Iamia sp. SCSIO 61187: one gene and its partner. The protein of the gene in region 1 interacts with the protein of each later gene in a pairwise test. Links are inferred from orthologs where the notes say so. Each region holds a gene or a part of one and is shown in the gene's direction. Other genes may lie near its edges.

Evidence for each region.
Region 2: the proteins of rlmB (region 1) and tsaE interact in binary tests that used the Escherichia coli proteins (3 or more experiments, as listed by UniProt). The link is inferred for Iamia sp. SCSIO 61187 from one-to-one orthologs.

What each region holds. Positions count from the first base shown.
Region 1 is NZ_CP050948.1:782,018-789,303, forward strand. Bases 1,495-4,494 are described here. They hold rlmB (23S rRNA (guanosine(2251)-2'-O)-methyltransferase RlmB), read left to right. Parts: upstream 1,495-2,505; coding sequence 2,506-3,483; downstream 3,484-4,494. Other genes in these bases: HC251_RS03755 (2-C-methyl-D-erythritol 4-phosphate cytidylyltransferase), read left to right, coding at 1,495-2,027; ispF (2-C-methyl-D-erythritol 2,4-cyclodiphosphate synthase), read left to right, coding at 2,027-2,509; sigH (RNA polymerase sporulation sigma factor SigH), read left to right, coding at 3,748-4,389. In the rest of the region: HC251_RS03745 (dienelactone hydrolase family protein), read left to right, coding at 1-620; HC251_RS03750 (Crp/Fnr family transcriptional regulator), read right to left, coding at 617-1,276; more of HC251_RS03755, read left to right, coding at 1,359-1,494; HC251_RS03775 (NUDIX hydrolase), read right to left, coding at 4,562-5,080; HC251_RS03780 (formate dehydrogenase accessory sulfurtransferase FdhD), read left to right, coding at 5,160-5,951; egtD (L-histidine N(alpha)-methyltransferase), read right to left, coding at 5,976-6,935; ergothioneine biosynthesis protein EgtB, read right to left, coding at 6,932-7,286. UniProt on the Escherichia coli protein: Specifically methylates the ribose of guanosine 2251 in 23S rRNA.
Region 2 is NZ_CP050948.1:4,488,707-4,495,704, reverse strand. Bases 1,674-4,385 are described here. They hold tsaE (tRNA (adenosine(37)-N6)-threonylcarbamoyltransferase complex ATPase subunit type 1 TsaE), read left to right. Parts: upstream 1,674-2,633; coding sequence 2,634-3,137; downstream 3,138-4,385. Other genes in these bases: rimI (ribosomal protein S18-alanine N-acetyltransferase), read left to right, coding at 3,882-4,385; tsaB (tRNA (adenosine(37)-N6)-threonylcarbamoyltransferase complex dimerization subunit type 1 TsaB), read left to right, coding at 3,160-3,882; HC251_RS21675 (S1 family peptidase), read right to left, coding at 1,674-2,478. Outside these bases: HC251_RS21685 (DUF3524 domain-containing protein), read left to right, coding at 1-653; HC251_RS21680 (P1 family peptidase), read left to right, coding at 712-1,563; more of HC251_RS21675, read right to left, coding at 1,627-1,673; more of rimI, read left to right, coding at 4,386-4,499; tRNA (adenosine(37)-N6)-threonylcarbamoyltransferase complex transferase subunit TsaD, read left to right, coding at 4,638-5,669; HC251_RS21650 (hypothetical protein), read left to right, coding at 5,710-5,931; HC251_RS21645 (YncE family protein), read right to left, coding at 5,975-6,998. UniProt on the Escherichia coli protein: Required for the formation of a threonylcarbamoyl group on adenosine at position 37 (t(6)A37) in tRNAs that read codons beginning with adenine.

The sequences.
Region 1 (7,286 bases):
TCGCCGAGACCGCCGGGGCGTCGCGCGGCCTCGTGATCGTCCCCGACATCGGCAGCCTCCGGCCGCTCTTCACCGAGCTGTGCGACCGGCTGGCCGCCGAGCACGGCTGGTCGGTGGCATGCTTCGACTCCTGGCCCGACCGGTCCGAGGCGACGCTCGAGGAGCGGCTGGCCGCGGCCGGCAGCCTCGACGACGCCCGGGTCATGGCCGACGCCGCCGCGGCGGCCGACCTGCTCGCCGTCGAGCCCGTCGCCGTCATGGGCTTCTGCCAGGGCGGCATGTTCTCGCTGAAGGCGGCCGCCTCCGGGCGCTTCGACCGGGCCGTGTCGTTCTACGGCATGGTGCGCCTGCCCGAGGAGTGGGTGAGCGAGACCATGGCCGAGCCGCTCGAGGTCCTGGCCGGGGCCGAGGCGGCGCCCATCTTGATGATCGTGGGCACCGAGGATCCGTGGGTCCCGGCCGCCGACGCCGACGCCCTGGAGGCCATCGGAGCCGAGGTCGTGCGCTACGAGGGTGCCGACCACGGCTTCGTGCACGACGCCGACCGCCCGGCCCACCGCGCCGCCGACGCCGAGGACGCGTGGCGTCGGGTGGGGGAGTTCCTGGCGGTGCTGGGCTAGCGGGCCCGCCGGGTGAGCTCGACCCGGTTCAGGATCCGGTAGCGGCGCTCGCGCTGGTCGATCCATCCGAGGCGCACGAAGCTGGCGATGGCCTTGTTCACCCGCTCCCGGGAGGCGCCGACCATGCCGGCCAGCTCCTCCTGGGTGATGGGGAGGACGAACTCCTCCTCGTCGCCGGCCAGCTCGAGCAGGCGCTTGGCCGTGCGCCCGGTGACGTCGAGGAAGACCGAGTCGGCCAGGGCCGTGTTGGTGTTGCGCAGCCGCCCGGCGAGCAGGCGCACGACGCCCCACAGCAGCGCCGGCCGGCCCTCGTAGATCTCGCGCAGCGGGGCGTAGGGGATGGTCAGGACCTGCGACGCCTCGAGGGCGCGGGCCTCGGCGGAGCGCCCCTCGCCGTCGAAGAGGGGCATCTCGCCCACCAGGTCGCCCCGCTCCATGAGGGCGACCATCGACTCGCGGCCGTCGACCGATCGCTTGGAGATGGCGATGCGGCCGCTGACGACCACGTGGAGCTCGTGGGGGACGTCGTCCTCGGCGAAGAGCAGGTCGCCCCGGAGGAGGTCGGTGGTGCTGGTGGCGGCCTCCACGGCCGCCATCTCGTCATCGGTCAGCTCGGTGAGGAGGGGCACATCTCGAAGGAGGGAGGTCTCAGCCACGCTCTCAGCGTACTGGCCCGGTCGAATGTCACAGAACTGGGGCGGGTCCTCGCCGCCCGGCCCGGAGGAATAGCGTGCGGCCGTGACCGACCCCGCCCCTCCCCGCGACGGACCGGTGTGGGCCGTCGTCGTGGCCGGTGGGGGAGGCTCGCGGTTCGGCGGGGCCAAGCAGTACGCCCTCGTCGCCGGGCGGCGGGTCATCGACTGGAGCCTCGCTGCGGCGCGCTCCGAGGCCGACGGGGTCGTGGTCGTGGTGCCGGCCCCGGACGTGGGCCGCACCCTCCCCGGCGCCGACGCCGTGGTGGCCGGGGGCGACTCGCGCTCGGCGTCGGTGCGGGCCGGCCTGGCGGCCGTCCCCCGCCTCGCCGGCGTCGTCGTCGTGCACGACGCCGCCCGCCCGGCGGCGCCCGCTGCCCTCTTCCGCACCGTGGTCGCTGCCGTCCGCGAGGGCGCCGACGCCGCCGTGCCCGGCGTCCCCGTCGTCGACAGCCTGCGCTGGCGGGGAGGGGGGGCCGTCGACCGCGACGCGGTCGTCGCCGTGCAGACGCCGCAGGCGTTCGCCGCGGACGTGCTGCGGGCGGCCCACGCCGACGCCCCGGAGGCGAGCGACGACGCCACCCTCGTGGAGCGGGCCGGGGGCCGGGTCGTCGTCGTCGAGGGCGACCCGGCCAACGTGAAGATCACCCATCCCGCCGACGTCGAGGTGCTCGACCGCCACCTGGCGGCCGCCGGCGCGGGAAGCGGGGCGTGATGCAGGTGCGCGTGGGCCTCGGCGTCGACCTCCACCCGTGGAGCGACGACCCCGAGCGTCGGCTGCGCCTGGGCGGCGTCACCTTCCCCGATGCCGCCGGGCTCGCCGGCCACAGCGACGCTGATGCCGTCGCCCACGCCTGCGCCGATGCCCTCCTCGGCGCGGCCGGGCTCGGCGACATCGGCCAGCACTTCCCCGACACCGACCCCCGCTGGAAGGGGGCCGACAGCGTTGCCCTGCTGGCCGAGGTCGCCCGGCGGGTGCGCGACGAGGGGTGGGAGCCGGGCAACGTCGACTGCTCGGTCGTGCTCGACGCCCCCAAGCTGGCCCCCGTGCGCCGCGAGATGGCCGAGGTCCTCACCGCGGCTGTGGGCGCGCCGGTCACGGTCACCGGCCGCCGCACCGAGGGGATCGGCGCCCTCGGGCGGGGCGAGGGGGTCATGGCCATGGCCGTCGCCGTCGTGACGAGGGACGCGGCATGAGCCGGGGTGGACCCAAGCGGGGCGGCGGGCCCCGGCGCGGCGGGTCCGGCCGGGGCGCGCCCGGCGGGCGCGGGCCGGGCGGCAGCGGGCGCGGCACCCCGAAGGGCCGGGGCGGCCCCTCGCGCCCACCGGCCCGCCCGCCCCGCGACCGGGCCGGGACCGACGAGGGGCGCCCGGCGGGCACCGGCTCGGCCCGCCGGGGCCTGGGCGGCGAGCAGGTCGAGGGCCGCCAGGCCGTCCGGGAGCTCCTGCTGGCCGGGTCCCGCCGCGTCCGCGAGGTGCTGGTGGCGGCGGACCTGGACCGCTCGCCCATCGTCGACGAGATCCTCCAGCTGGCCGAGGACGACCGGGTGCCCGTCCACCGCGTCACCCGGGCCCGCCTCGACGGGGCGGCCCGGACCGACGCCCCCCAGGGCGTCGTCGCCCACGCCGACCCGCTCGTCGAGCACGACGTCGACGACCTGGCGACCGGTGCCGTCCGGGCCACGGCGTCGGGCGACGGGCCCCCGTTCCTCCTCGCCCTGGACGGCCTGACCGACCCCGGCAACCTGGGCGCCGTCCTGCGCTCGGCGTCGGCCGCCGGGGTGACCGGGGTGGTCCTGCCCCGGCACCGGGCCGTGCACGTGACCCCCACGGTGGCCAAGGCGGCGGCCGGCGCCATCGAGCACCTCCCCATGGCCGTCGTCGGCGGGCTGCCGGCCGCCCTCGCCCGCCTGCGGGACCAGGGGGTGTGGTCGGTGGGCCTCGACGCCGACGCCCACCGGTCGCTGTGGGACCTCGAGGCGGCCGACGTGCCCCTCGTCCTCGTGCTCGGCGCCGAGGGGTCGGGGCTGTCGCGGCTCGTCCGCCAGCGGTGCGACCAGGTGGTGTCCATCCCCATGGCCGGCCCCCTCGACAGCCTGAACGCGGCGACCGCCGGTGCCCTCGCCTGCTTCGAGGTGGCGCGGCACCGGGGGGCGACGGCGCCCGACTGAACCGCGTCACCGAGGGCGGTGCCGCCGCCTTGCAGGGTGCGGGCGCCCCGATGGGCTGTCGAACGTGTGTCCGGGTGACCACGCGTCCGGGGTCCGGACTAGCCCGATCGGGCGTCGGCATGTACCCAGGTCAGGAAGCATTACTTGGAGTATTGGACGTGATGGTTGACACATCTTACACGGATGTGGCACAAACCCTTCTAGTCACTTCGGACTATGCCACGCACCACTGCAGCCTCCGCCGCACCGCACGAAGGAACCATCATGGCCCCGAGCACCGCCCTCACCTCCCGCCCCGACGCCGAGCTGGCCCGGCTCTTCCAGGAGGGGGACGGCGACGCCCTCGACGTGCTGCTCACCCGGTACCGGCGCTTCGCCCGGTCCCGGTCCCGCAGCTACTTCCTGATGGGCGGCGATGCCGACGACCTCGAGCAGGAGGCGCTGATCGGCCTGTACAAGGCGGTCCGCGACTACTGCCCGGACCACGAGGTCGCGTTCCGGCCCTTCGCCGAGCTGTGCATCACCCGCCAGCTCCTGAGCGCCATCAAGACGGCCAACCGCCACAAGCACCAGCCCCTCAACACCTCGGTGTCGCTCCACGGCGTGCGCGACGGGAGCGAGGACGAGGGCCGCACCCTCGAGGAGCGGCTGCCGTCGCCGTCGGCCATGGACGACCCCGCCGAGCGCCTGCTGGGTGACGAGCAGGTCGCCGTCCTCGCCGAGGCCATGGCCTCGGACCTCTCCCACCTCGAGATGGAGGTGCTCCGGCTCTACGTGGCCGGCCGCTCCTACGTCGAGATCGCCGACGAGGTCGGCCGTCACGCCAAGTCGGTGGACAACGCCGTGCAGCGCATCAAGCGCAAGCTCGGCCGCAGCCTGGCCGAGTACGAGACCGCCTCGGCCTGAAGCCAGGTCGCAGGCCTCGCCGCTCCTCATCCCGGGGTCCTGCTCTCGGCCTTCCCGCCGAAGCTCGCTTCGCTCGCCGGCTCGATCCGACGCACGCCGGGTGGAGGGGCTGCCGCCGGGCCGGACCGGACCGTCGTCGCGAACCGGACGGGCTCGACGCAGCCGCGGCCCGCTACTCCCGGGCGGGGAGGGGCACGACCGTGCCGGCGAGCAGGTCGTCGACCCGCCGCCGGTGGTCGGCGGCCATCACCGCGGGCACGTCGGCCGGCGCGAACCACGCCCACCCCGCCACCTCGGCCGGATCGGGCCGGACCTCGCCGGTGGCCCTCCCGGCGTAGACCAGCACCAGCAGGTGCTGGCCCTGGGCCGAGGCCTCGACGTAGACGCCGACCAGTCCGGTGAGGGTCACCTCGAGGCCGAGCTCCTCGCGGACCTCCCGGCGGGCGGCGTCCTCGGGGTGCTCGCCCAGCTCGACGAAGCCCCCCGGCGTCTCCCACATCCCGGCGTAGGGCTCGCGGGCCCGCCGGGCGAGGAGGATCTGGCCGGCGTCGTCCTGGATCACCACCGCGGCGCAGGGGGCGTTGCGGACGTGGACCCACCGCGACCCGTGGGTCGGGCAGGTGGGGGTGCCGGCCTCGTCGTCGGGGCTCGGCGCCCCGCACCTGTCGCAGTGCCGCACGCCGATCGCCATCGACCGACCCTAGACACCCGACGTCCGTCCGCCGCCCCGCCCGGCGTGGCCGCCGCCCCGGCCCCGTAGCCTGCGGGGCATGGCCCACTCCCGGTCGCGACGGCTGATGGTGCGCCGCCACGACGGCGGCTCGGCCCGTCGGGCCCCCGACGACGTCGCCGTCGAGGAGCCGCTGGAGATCCGCGTCGACGGCCAGGTCGCCACCACCACGATGCGCACCCCGGGCAACGACCACGACCTGGCCGTGGGGTTCGCCTGGGCCGAGGGGCTGCTCGACGGCGCCCGCCTCGACGGCGTCCGCTCGTGCGGCCTGGGCCTCGACGAGCGGGCCGCCTTCAACGTGGTCGACGTGGCGACCGGCGGGACGGCCCGACCGGTCGTGCCCCGGCTGACGCCCACCACCGCCGCCTGCGGCGTGTGCGGGTCGGCGACCGTCGACGAGATGCTCGACCGGCTGCGCCCCCTCGACGGCGTCCCGTCGATCCCGGTCACGGTCCTGGTCGCCATGGCCGAGGCGGTGCGGCCGCACCAGGAGCTCTTCGCCCGCACCGGCGGCGTGCACGCCGCCGCCGCCTTCCGCCCCGACGGGGAGGTAGTGCTCGTCCGGGAGGACATCGGTCGCCACAACGCCGTGGACAAGGTCGTGGGCCGGCTGCGCCTCACCGAGGCCCTGCCGGCGTCCGACCTCGGGCTCTACGTGTCGGGGAGGGCCGGCTTCGAGATCGTCCAGAAGGCGTGGGCCGCCGGCTTCGGCACCGTGGTCGCCGTCGGCGCCCCCACCTCGCTCGCCGTCGAGGTCGCCCGCACCGCCCGCATCACCCTCGCCGCGTTCCTGCGACCGGGCGGTCTGAACGTCTACTCGCCGGACTGACGCCGCCGCCGGGAGGGGCGACGCTCAGTCCCGCGTCGCCAGGGTCAGGGCGAAGTCGCCGTCGGGGTCGGTCCAGGTCTGGGCCGCGCCGAAGCCGGCCTTGGCCAGCAGGGGGGCCAGCCCCTCGAGCCGGAACTTGGCGCTGATCTCGGTCTGGATCGACTCCCCGTCGGCGAAGGGGACCTCCAGGTCGCACGCCGGCACCCGCAGCACCTGGGCGCCGTCGGACACGAGGTGCATCTCGATGCGCTCGCGGTCCGGGTCCCACCGCGCCTGGTGGCGCCAGCGCCGCAGGGCGGCGTCGGCCCCCAGCTCTCGGTTCAGCACGGCCAGCACGTTCCGGTTGAACGCGGCGGTCACTCCGACGGGGTCGTCGTAGGCGGCCAACAGGCGATCGACGTCCTTCACCAGGTCGGTGCCGAGGAGCAGGCCGTCGCCCGGCTCGAGCGTGGCCGCGACCCGGTCGAGGAAGCGACCCTGCTCGTCGGGGGTGAGGTTGCCGATGGTGCCGCCCAGGAACACGACCAGCCGCCGCCCCCCGGTGGGGATGCGGTCCAGGTCGTGCAGGAAGTCGCCGACGACGGGGACGACCTCGACCGCGGGCCGCTCGGCGGCGATGGCGGTGGCGGCCTGGTCGAGGATGCCGGCGCTGACGTCGAGCGGGCAGAAGCGTCGGAGGTGACCGGCGGCGGCGAAGGCGTCGAGCAGGAGGCGGGTCTTCTCCGACGTGCCCGAGCCCAGCTCGACGACGGTGTCGGCCCCCGAGGCGGCGGCGATCTCGCCGGACCGGGCGACCAGGATGGCCCGCTCCCGGGCCGTCGGGTAGTACTCCGGCAGCCGGGTGATGGCGTCGAACAGGACGCTGCCCAGGTCGTCGTAGAACCACTTGGGCGACAGCCACCGCTGCGGCTCCTCGCGGAGCGTCCGCCCGACGCTCGCCGCCATCGTCTCGGAGGCGGACGGGATGTCCGGGGTGGGCGTCATGCGTCGGCGGCGAGGCGGACGCCGGAGAAGGCCCACCGGGCCCGGGGCGGGAAGAAGTTCCGGTAGGTCGCCCGGGCGTGCCCCGGCGGGGTGGCGCAGCTCGAGCCCCGGAGGACGACCTGCCCGCTCATGAACTTGCCGTTGTACTCGCCGACCGCGCCCGGCGGAGGGGTGTAGCCGGGGAAGCCGACGTAGGCGCTGGCGGTCCACTGCCACACCTCGCCGAACGCCTGGCGGAGCGGCCCGACGGCGCCCTCGGCGCCCCGGGGGTGGGGGCCGGCGGCCGAGAAGGTCGGCTCGACGAAGGGCTGGGCGGCCACGGCCGCCTCCCACTCCTGCTCGGTGGGGAGC
Region 2 (6,998 bases), 3.7 Mb from region 1 along the record:
CGCTCCTGCCGGTGGGCGTCGACGTGGGGGCGGTGGCCGGGGACCACCCCGAGCGCGACGACGACGGCGCCCCCATCGTGCTGTGGAGCCACCGCTGGGACCACGACAAGGCCCCCGAGCTGTTCTTCCGAGCCCTGCGCCGGCTCGACCACGAGGGCCTGGCCTTCCGGGTCGCCCTGGCCGGCGCCAACGCCCGCGCCGACCCCCGCGAGTTCATCGAGGCCGAGGAGCGGTTCGGCTCCCGCCTGGTGCACGCCGGCCACCTCCCCCGGGACGAGTACGTCCGGCTACTGGGGCGGTCGGCCATCGTCGTGTCCACCGCCGTGCACGAGTTCTTCGGCGTGGCCATGGTCGAGGCCATGGCCGCGGGCGCCGTCCCGCTGCTGCCCCGGGCCCTGTCGTACCCCGAGATCGTGCCCCGCCGGTTCCACGACGCCGTCCTGTACGGCGCCTACGGCGACATGGTCCGACGGCTCCGCACCCTGCTCGAGGACCTCCCCGCGGCGCGCGCCGCCGTCGCCGGCCTCGCCGCGACCATGGACCGCTTCGACTGGGCCGCCCTGGCCCCCGCCTACGACGCCGCCCTCGAGGCCGTCGCCGCCGGCAAGGTCCCCGACGACGTGCCCATCGCCCTCCCCGGTCCGGCCGCGTAGTGGGGACGATGGTGGGGGCGCCGGCGCCCGGGATCGTCCCCGGTTCCGGGGCGGGGCCGTGATCACCGACGTCGGCGGGCTCGCGGTCGGGCACTGGACCGACGCCGAGGCCCGGACCGGGTGCACCGTCGTGCTCGTGCCCGAGGGCACGGCCGCCTCGGCCGAGGTCCGGGGCGGGGCGCCCGCCAGCCGGGAGCTCGACCTCCTGGTGCCCGGGCGCCTCGTCGATCGGATCGACGCCGTGCTCCTCACCGGGGGGTCCGCCTTCGGGCTGGCCGCCGCCGACGGGGTGATGGGGTGGCTGGAGGACCGCGGTCGGGGGTTCGCCACCCCCGCCGGGCCGGTGCCGATCGTCCCCACCCTCGGGCTGTTCGACCTGGCCGTCGGGTCCTCGTCGATCCGCCCCGGGCCGGCCGAGGGCCGCTTCGCCTGCGCCACCGCCTCCGAGGGGGCGTTCGCCCACGGCCGGGTCGGTGCGGGCACGGGGGCCACGGTGGGGAAGTGGCGGGGGCCCGAGCACGCCGAGCCCGGGGGCCTGGGCGGGGCCACCGTCCGCTCCGGTCCGCTGGTGGTGGCGGCCCTGGTCGCGGTGAACGCCTACGGCTCGATCGACGCCGACGGCACCGGCCTGGTCGGCGTCGAGGACGCCCTGCCCAGCGTCCCCCCCGCCCCCATGGGCAACACGACCATCGGGGTCATCGCCACCAACGCCCGCCTCGACGGGCTCGGCTGCCTCGTGGTGGCCCAGGGGGGCCACGACGGGCTCGGGCGAGCGATCGTCCCCGCCCACACCCGGGTCGACGGTGACGCCCTCGTCGCCGTGGCCACCGGCGAGGTCGAGGCCCGTCTCGACCACGTCCGCCTGCTGGCCGTGGCTGCCGTCGAGCGGGCCGTCCGGGCCCTGGCCTGACGCGACGGACCGGTGACCGGATCCCCCCGGCGGGGAGCCGACCACCGGTCCGGAGGCGGTGGGCTACAGGCCGAGGGGGAGCTGGTCGCCGTCGAAGGCCAGGTCGCCGGGCACCAGCGAGATGGCGTCGAGGGTGGTGTGGGCCCGCATGTACTCCAGGCCCTTGTTGAGGTCCGACACGTTGTTGCTCAGGGGGAGCGGGGCGAGGGCCAGCGTGCTCAGGACGCCGAGGGCGCGGCCCTGGGCGTCGAGGAACGCGCTGCCGGAGTCGCCGGGGATGCCGGGGCTGACGGTGTAGAGGGGGTGGGTCCAGCCGCCGCCGGTGGTGCCCAGGCTCACGCCCGTCTTGGGGCTGAGCAGGGTGATGCCCTGCCGCAGGCTGGAGTTGCCGTAGCTGTAGACCCGGGTCAGGGCGCCCACGCCGGTGGTGTTGATGCCGGTCGGACCACCCCAGTGGGGGACCGACGGGTTGACCTTGTCGTGGTCGGCGGGATCGATCCGGACCAGGGCCAGGTCGTTGTAGGCGCAGGCGTCGGGGTCGGTCTCCCCGACGGCCTGCATGGTGGCCCACGAGCTGTAGGCGAGGGTGCCGGGCTGGGAGGCGCCGTCGATCTCGACGGGGGTGCCGACCGGCAGGGTCCCGGCCAGGCAGCCGTCGGTGTCGGTCGCCTCGCCCAGACCGGCGCAGTGGGCGGCGTAGCCGATGTAGAGGTCGGTGCCGTCGCTGAACACGAAGTTGGCCGTGCACTGGGCGCCGTCGGTGAACATCTGGACGCCGGGGTGGATGGTGGCGGTGTCGGCCGGTGCGTAGGCCGAGGCCGGGGCGGGGGCGCCGGCCAGCACCGCCACGAGCGCCAGGCCGAGAGCCGCGAGCGCAGCGGGGACGCGACGACGATGGGGGGTTCGGGGGGTCATGGCGGCCTGTTCGACGCCCGTGCCTGTCGTCCTCCTGACGGCGGCGGGTCCGGGTCGGCGCGACGCTCCGGGGGGCGGCGACCCCCGGGGCCGCTGCCACCAGGGCCCGGCGATACGCTCGGCGGGCTCCCCGTCCCTCGTCCCTCTCCTGGACCGTGCTGGCCCGCACCACCTCCGTCGACGACACCCGCGCCCTCGCTGGTGCCCTGGCCGCCCTCGTGCGGCCCGGCGACGTCGTGCTCCTCACCGGGGAGATGGGCGCCGGCAAGACGGCCTTCGTGCAGGGCCTGGGCGCCGCCCTCGGCATCGACGAGCGCATCACCAGCCCGACCTTCACCATCGCCCACACCTACGAGGGGGGGCGGGTCCGGGTGCACCACCTCGACGTGTACCGGCTCGAGCACCTGCACGAGGCCCTCGACGTCGGGTTGGCCGAGATGGTCGACGACGGCGCCGTGGTCGTCATCGAGTGGGGGGACGCGGTGGTGCCGGTGCTCCCGGCCGACTACCTCGAGATCCGGATCACCTTCGCCCCCCTCGACGACGACCCGGCGTCGGGCGACGTCCGCCGGTGGGAGATGCGGCCCGTCGGGCCGCGGTGGAAGGCGCGCGCCGACGGCCTGCGGGCCACCCTGGAGCCGTGGGAGGACGCATCGTGACCAGCGCGGAGGGGACGGCGTCGTGCTGATCCTGGGCATCGAGTCGGCGACGGCCCAGGTCGGGTGCGCGGTGGGCGGCCACGAGGGGGTGCTGGCCTCGGCCCACTCGTCGCGGAGCCGGCGCCACGCCGAGTCGCTCACCCCGTCGATCGAGTTCGTGTGCCGCCAGGCCCGCGTCGAGCTGGCCGAGATCGGGGCCGTGGCCGTCGACATCGGGCCCGGCCTGTTCACGGGGCTGCGCGTGGGCGTGGCCACGGCCAAGGCGGTGGCCCAGGCGCTGCGGGTCCCCGTCATCCCCATCTCCAGCCTCGACCTCCTGGCCTTCCCGGCCCGGTTCACCGACCGCCTCATCGCCGCCGTGATCGACGCCCGTCGGGGCGAGCTGTTCTCGGCCCTCTACCGGACGGTCCCGGGCGGTGTGCAGCGCATCACCGAGCCGCGGGTGAGCACGCCCGACGACCTGCGGGCCGAGCTCCAGGCCCACCGCGGCGACCTGCTCCTCGTGGGCGACGGCGCCCTCCGGTACCAGGACGAGTTCCGGTCGCTGGTCCAGGCCGAGGTCGTGACCCACGGGCTGGCGGGCCCGTCGGCGCGCGACCTCGTCCTCCTGGCCCACCACCTCGCCCTGCGGGAGGAGTGGGTGCAGCCGTGGGACGTGACGCCCACCTACCTGCGCAAGCCCGACGCCGAGATCAGCTGGGCCACCCGCGAGGGCGTCCCCGGGCCCCAGCCGGGGTCGGGCTGATGGCGGCGACGACCCGACCCGACCCCCGGCCCGGCTCCGCCGCCGCCGGATCGCCGGTCGTCATCACCCCGATGCGCCGCCGCCACCTGCGCCAGGTGCTGCGCATCGACCACCAGGTCTACCCGCGACCGTGGTCGCTCGGGCTCTACCTGGGCGAGCTCTCGACCACCGACGGCCGGAGCTACGTGGTGGCCCGCCAGGGCACCGAGGTCGTGGGCTACGCCGGGCTGATGGTCCTCGCCGGCGACGCCCACGTCACCACCGTCGCCGTGGCCCCCGCCCACCAGCGCCAGGGCCTCGCCACCCGGCTGATGCTCGTGGTGGTGCGCGACGCGCTGGCCTTCGGCGCCGAGAGGGTGACGCTCGAGGTGCGGGCGTCGAACCGTGGCGCCCAGAGCCTCTACAGCCGGTTCGGGTTCGCGCCGGCCGGCGTGCGCCGGGCGTACTACGTCGACAACCGGGAGGATGCCGTGATCATGTGGGCCATCGACGTCGGGTCGCCGGAGTACGCCGAGCGCCTGGCCCGCATCGAGGCGGCGCTGCCGACGCCGAGCGTCCTCCAGGGCGTGCGCTCCGGCGACGGGGCACGGGTCGAGGGCGCGGGAGGGCGAGCATGAGCGCCCGAGACGGCAGCGGGACGTGGGTGTCGGACGAGGGTCGGGTCGAGGGCGCTGGAGGGCAAGCATGAGCGCCCGAGACGGCAGCGGGACGTGGGTGTCGGACGAGGGTCGGGTCGAGGGCGCTGGAGGGCAAGCATGACCGGCACGCGGTGGGACCCGGCCGCCGTCGACCTCGACGCCCTGCCCGTCCTCGGCATCGAGACGTCGTGCGACGAGACGGCCGCCGCCGTCGTCGTCGGGGGTCGGCGGGTGCAGTCGTCGGTCGTGTCCAGCCAGGTCGACATCCACGCCCGCTACGGCGGCGTGGTGCCGGAGGTCGCCAGCCGAGCCCACGTCGAGCTCCTCACCCCCGTCATCGCCGAGGCCCTGGTCGAGGGGGGGCTGGCCGACCACGAGGTCGGTGCCGTCGCTGCGACCTACGGCCCCGGCCTCGTCGGCGCCCTGCTGGTGGGCGTGGCCACGGCCAAGGCCTTCGCCCTCGTGTGGGACGTCCCCTTCGTCGCCGTCAACCACCTCGAGGCCCACCTCCACGCCGCCCTCCTCGACGACCCCGACGTGGAGCTGCCGGTCGTCGTCCTCCTCGTGTCGGGCGGGCACACCCTGCTGGTGGCCATGGACGCCCCGGGCTCCTACGAGGTGCTCGGCGGCACGCTCGACGACGCCGCCGGCGAGGCCTTCGACAAGGTCGCCCGGTACCTCGGCCTCGCCTACCCCGGCGGCCCGGCCATCGACGCCGCCGCCGAGCACGGTGACCCCGAGGCCATCGCCTTCCCCCGGGCCATGCTCGACGAGGGGCTCGACCTGTCGTTCTCGGGGCTCAAGACGGCGGTGATCAACCACGTCCGTCGCCACCCCGACGTGGCCACCGTCGACGTCGCCGCCTCGTTCCAGGCGGCGGTGGTCGACGTGCTGACGGTCAAGGCCCTGCGGGCCGCCGAGCAGGTGGGGGCCAAGGGCCTGTGCCTCGGTGGCGGGGTCGCCGCCAACTCGCGACTGCGCCGCCTCGCCGTCGAGCGGGGCGAGGCCGCCGGGCTGCGGGTGTCGCTGCCGTCGCCCGCCATGTGCACGGACAACGCGGCGATGGTCGCCGCCGCCGGCTGGCACCGCCTCGTCACCGACGGTCCCAGCCCGCTCGACACCGGAGCGGTCCCGGGCCTCGGCCTCTGACGACGTGTGCGGCCCCGGTCCCCGGGCGAGTGCCGCCCCCATGACCGACCAACCCCCTCTCCCACCCGCCGGCGACGACGACGAGGACGATCAGGAGCCGGACGGTCTCGTGGATCGCATGCGCGGCACCGGCGTGGGGGTCGAGGACCCCACCATCGTCGGCGACGTCGGACCGACCGACGTGGCGCCCGGGGCCGACCCCGACGGCGGTGGCTCCGACGCCATCGTGGTGGAGGAGGGCGGCGAGCCCGGCCAGGTCTGAGCCCGACCGGGTGAAAAGGGGTCCGCGGCCAGCCGGCGGCTGATCACCGCGTCGGGGCGGTGCGGCTCCGGCCGAGGCGAGCGCCGAGGTGTGCCGCCCGCCGGAGCACCCGACGGGCCAGACGCCCGGGCAGGGTGGCGTGGACCCCGGCGACGCCGGCCTCGGCCGCGGTCAGACGGGCCTCGAGGTCGGCCGACACCAGCTCGGCCCTCCATGCCCGCTCCTCGGCCTCGCTGGCGCGCCGGAGGGCCTCGCGGGCCTTGGCGTCGGACGCGGCGGCGACCTGCTGGACGTGCTGCAGGTGCTCCTCGGCGCGGACCGCGGCGGCGCGGGCGTCGTGCTCGCGGCTCTCGGCCGCCATGGCTGCCAGGTCCGATTCGGTCCGGGCCGCCCGGACGGCGGCCAGGCGGTCGAGAGCATCGACCTCGTAGGGGATCAGCGTCGCCGGGTCGATCGGCGGCGCGCCGGCGAGGACGGCAGCCAGATCGAACACGGCCAACGGCCTCCCCTCGCACGTCACCACCAGCACCCGACCGGACGGGTCGATGTCGAGCCCCTTGGGTCCACCCTCGTCGGGGCGGGAGCGGCCGGACGCGAAGGTGGCGTCGTCCATCACCCGCAGGACACCGGTCGGGTAGCTCGCCGCCGCCCACCCCGCCGGCCCGCGGCGGTAGACGTTGACGACGGGCGCGCCGGCGTCGGCCACCAGGAGGTGCGCACCGTCCGCCGTGAAGCGGAGCCCGTGCGGGTAGCGGGTCCCGCGCAGCATGGCGACCGGGGCGCGCTCGTCGGGTGAGGCCTCCTCGGTGCGGTCGTACACCAGGACGGTCTGGTCCTCGTGGTTGCTCACCGCCACCCAGCAGCCGTCGGGGCTGACGGCGACGCCGTCGGGCAGCGAGAGGAAGCGCCGGAGCCAGACCTCGGCGTCGGTGACCGTCACGGGGCGACCTTCCGTGACCCGGTGGCGGGTGATGCTGTTCGCCCAGTTGCCGCACACGAGGAGCTCGCGGGCGCCATCCGGAGCGACGAGCACCGCCAGGGACCCGGGGCCGTCGAGCGGCGCGAGG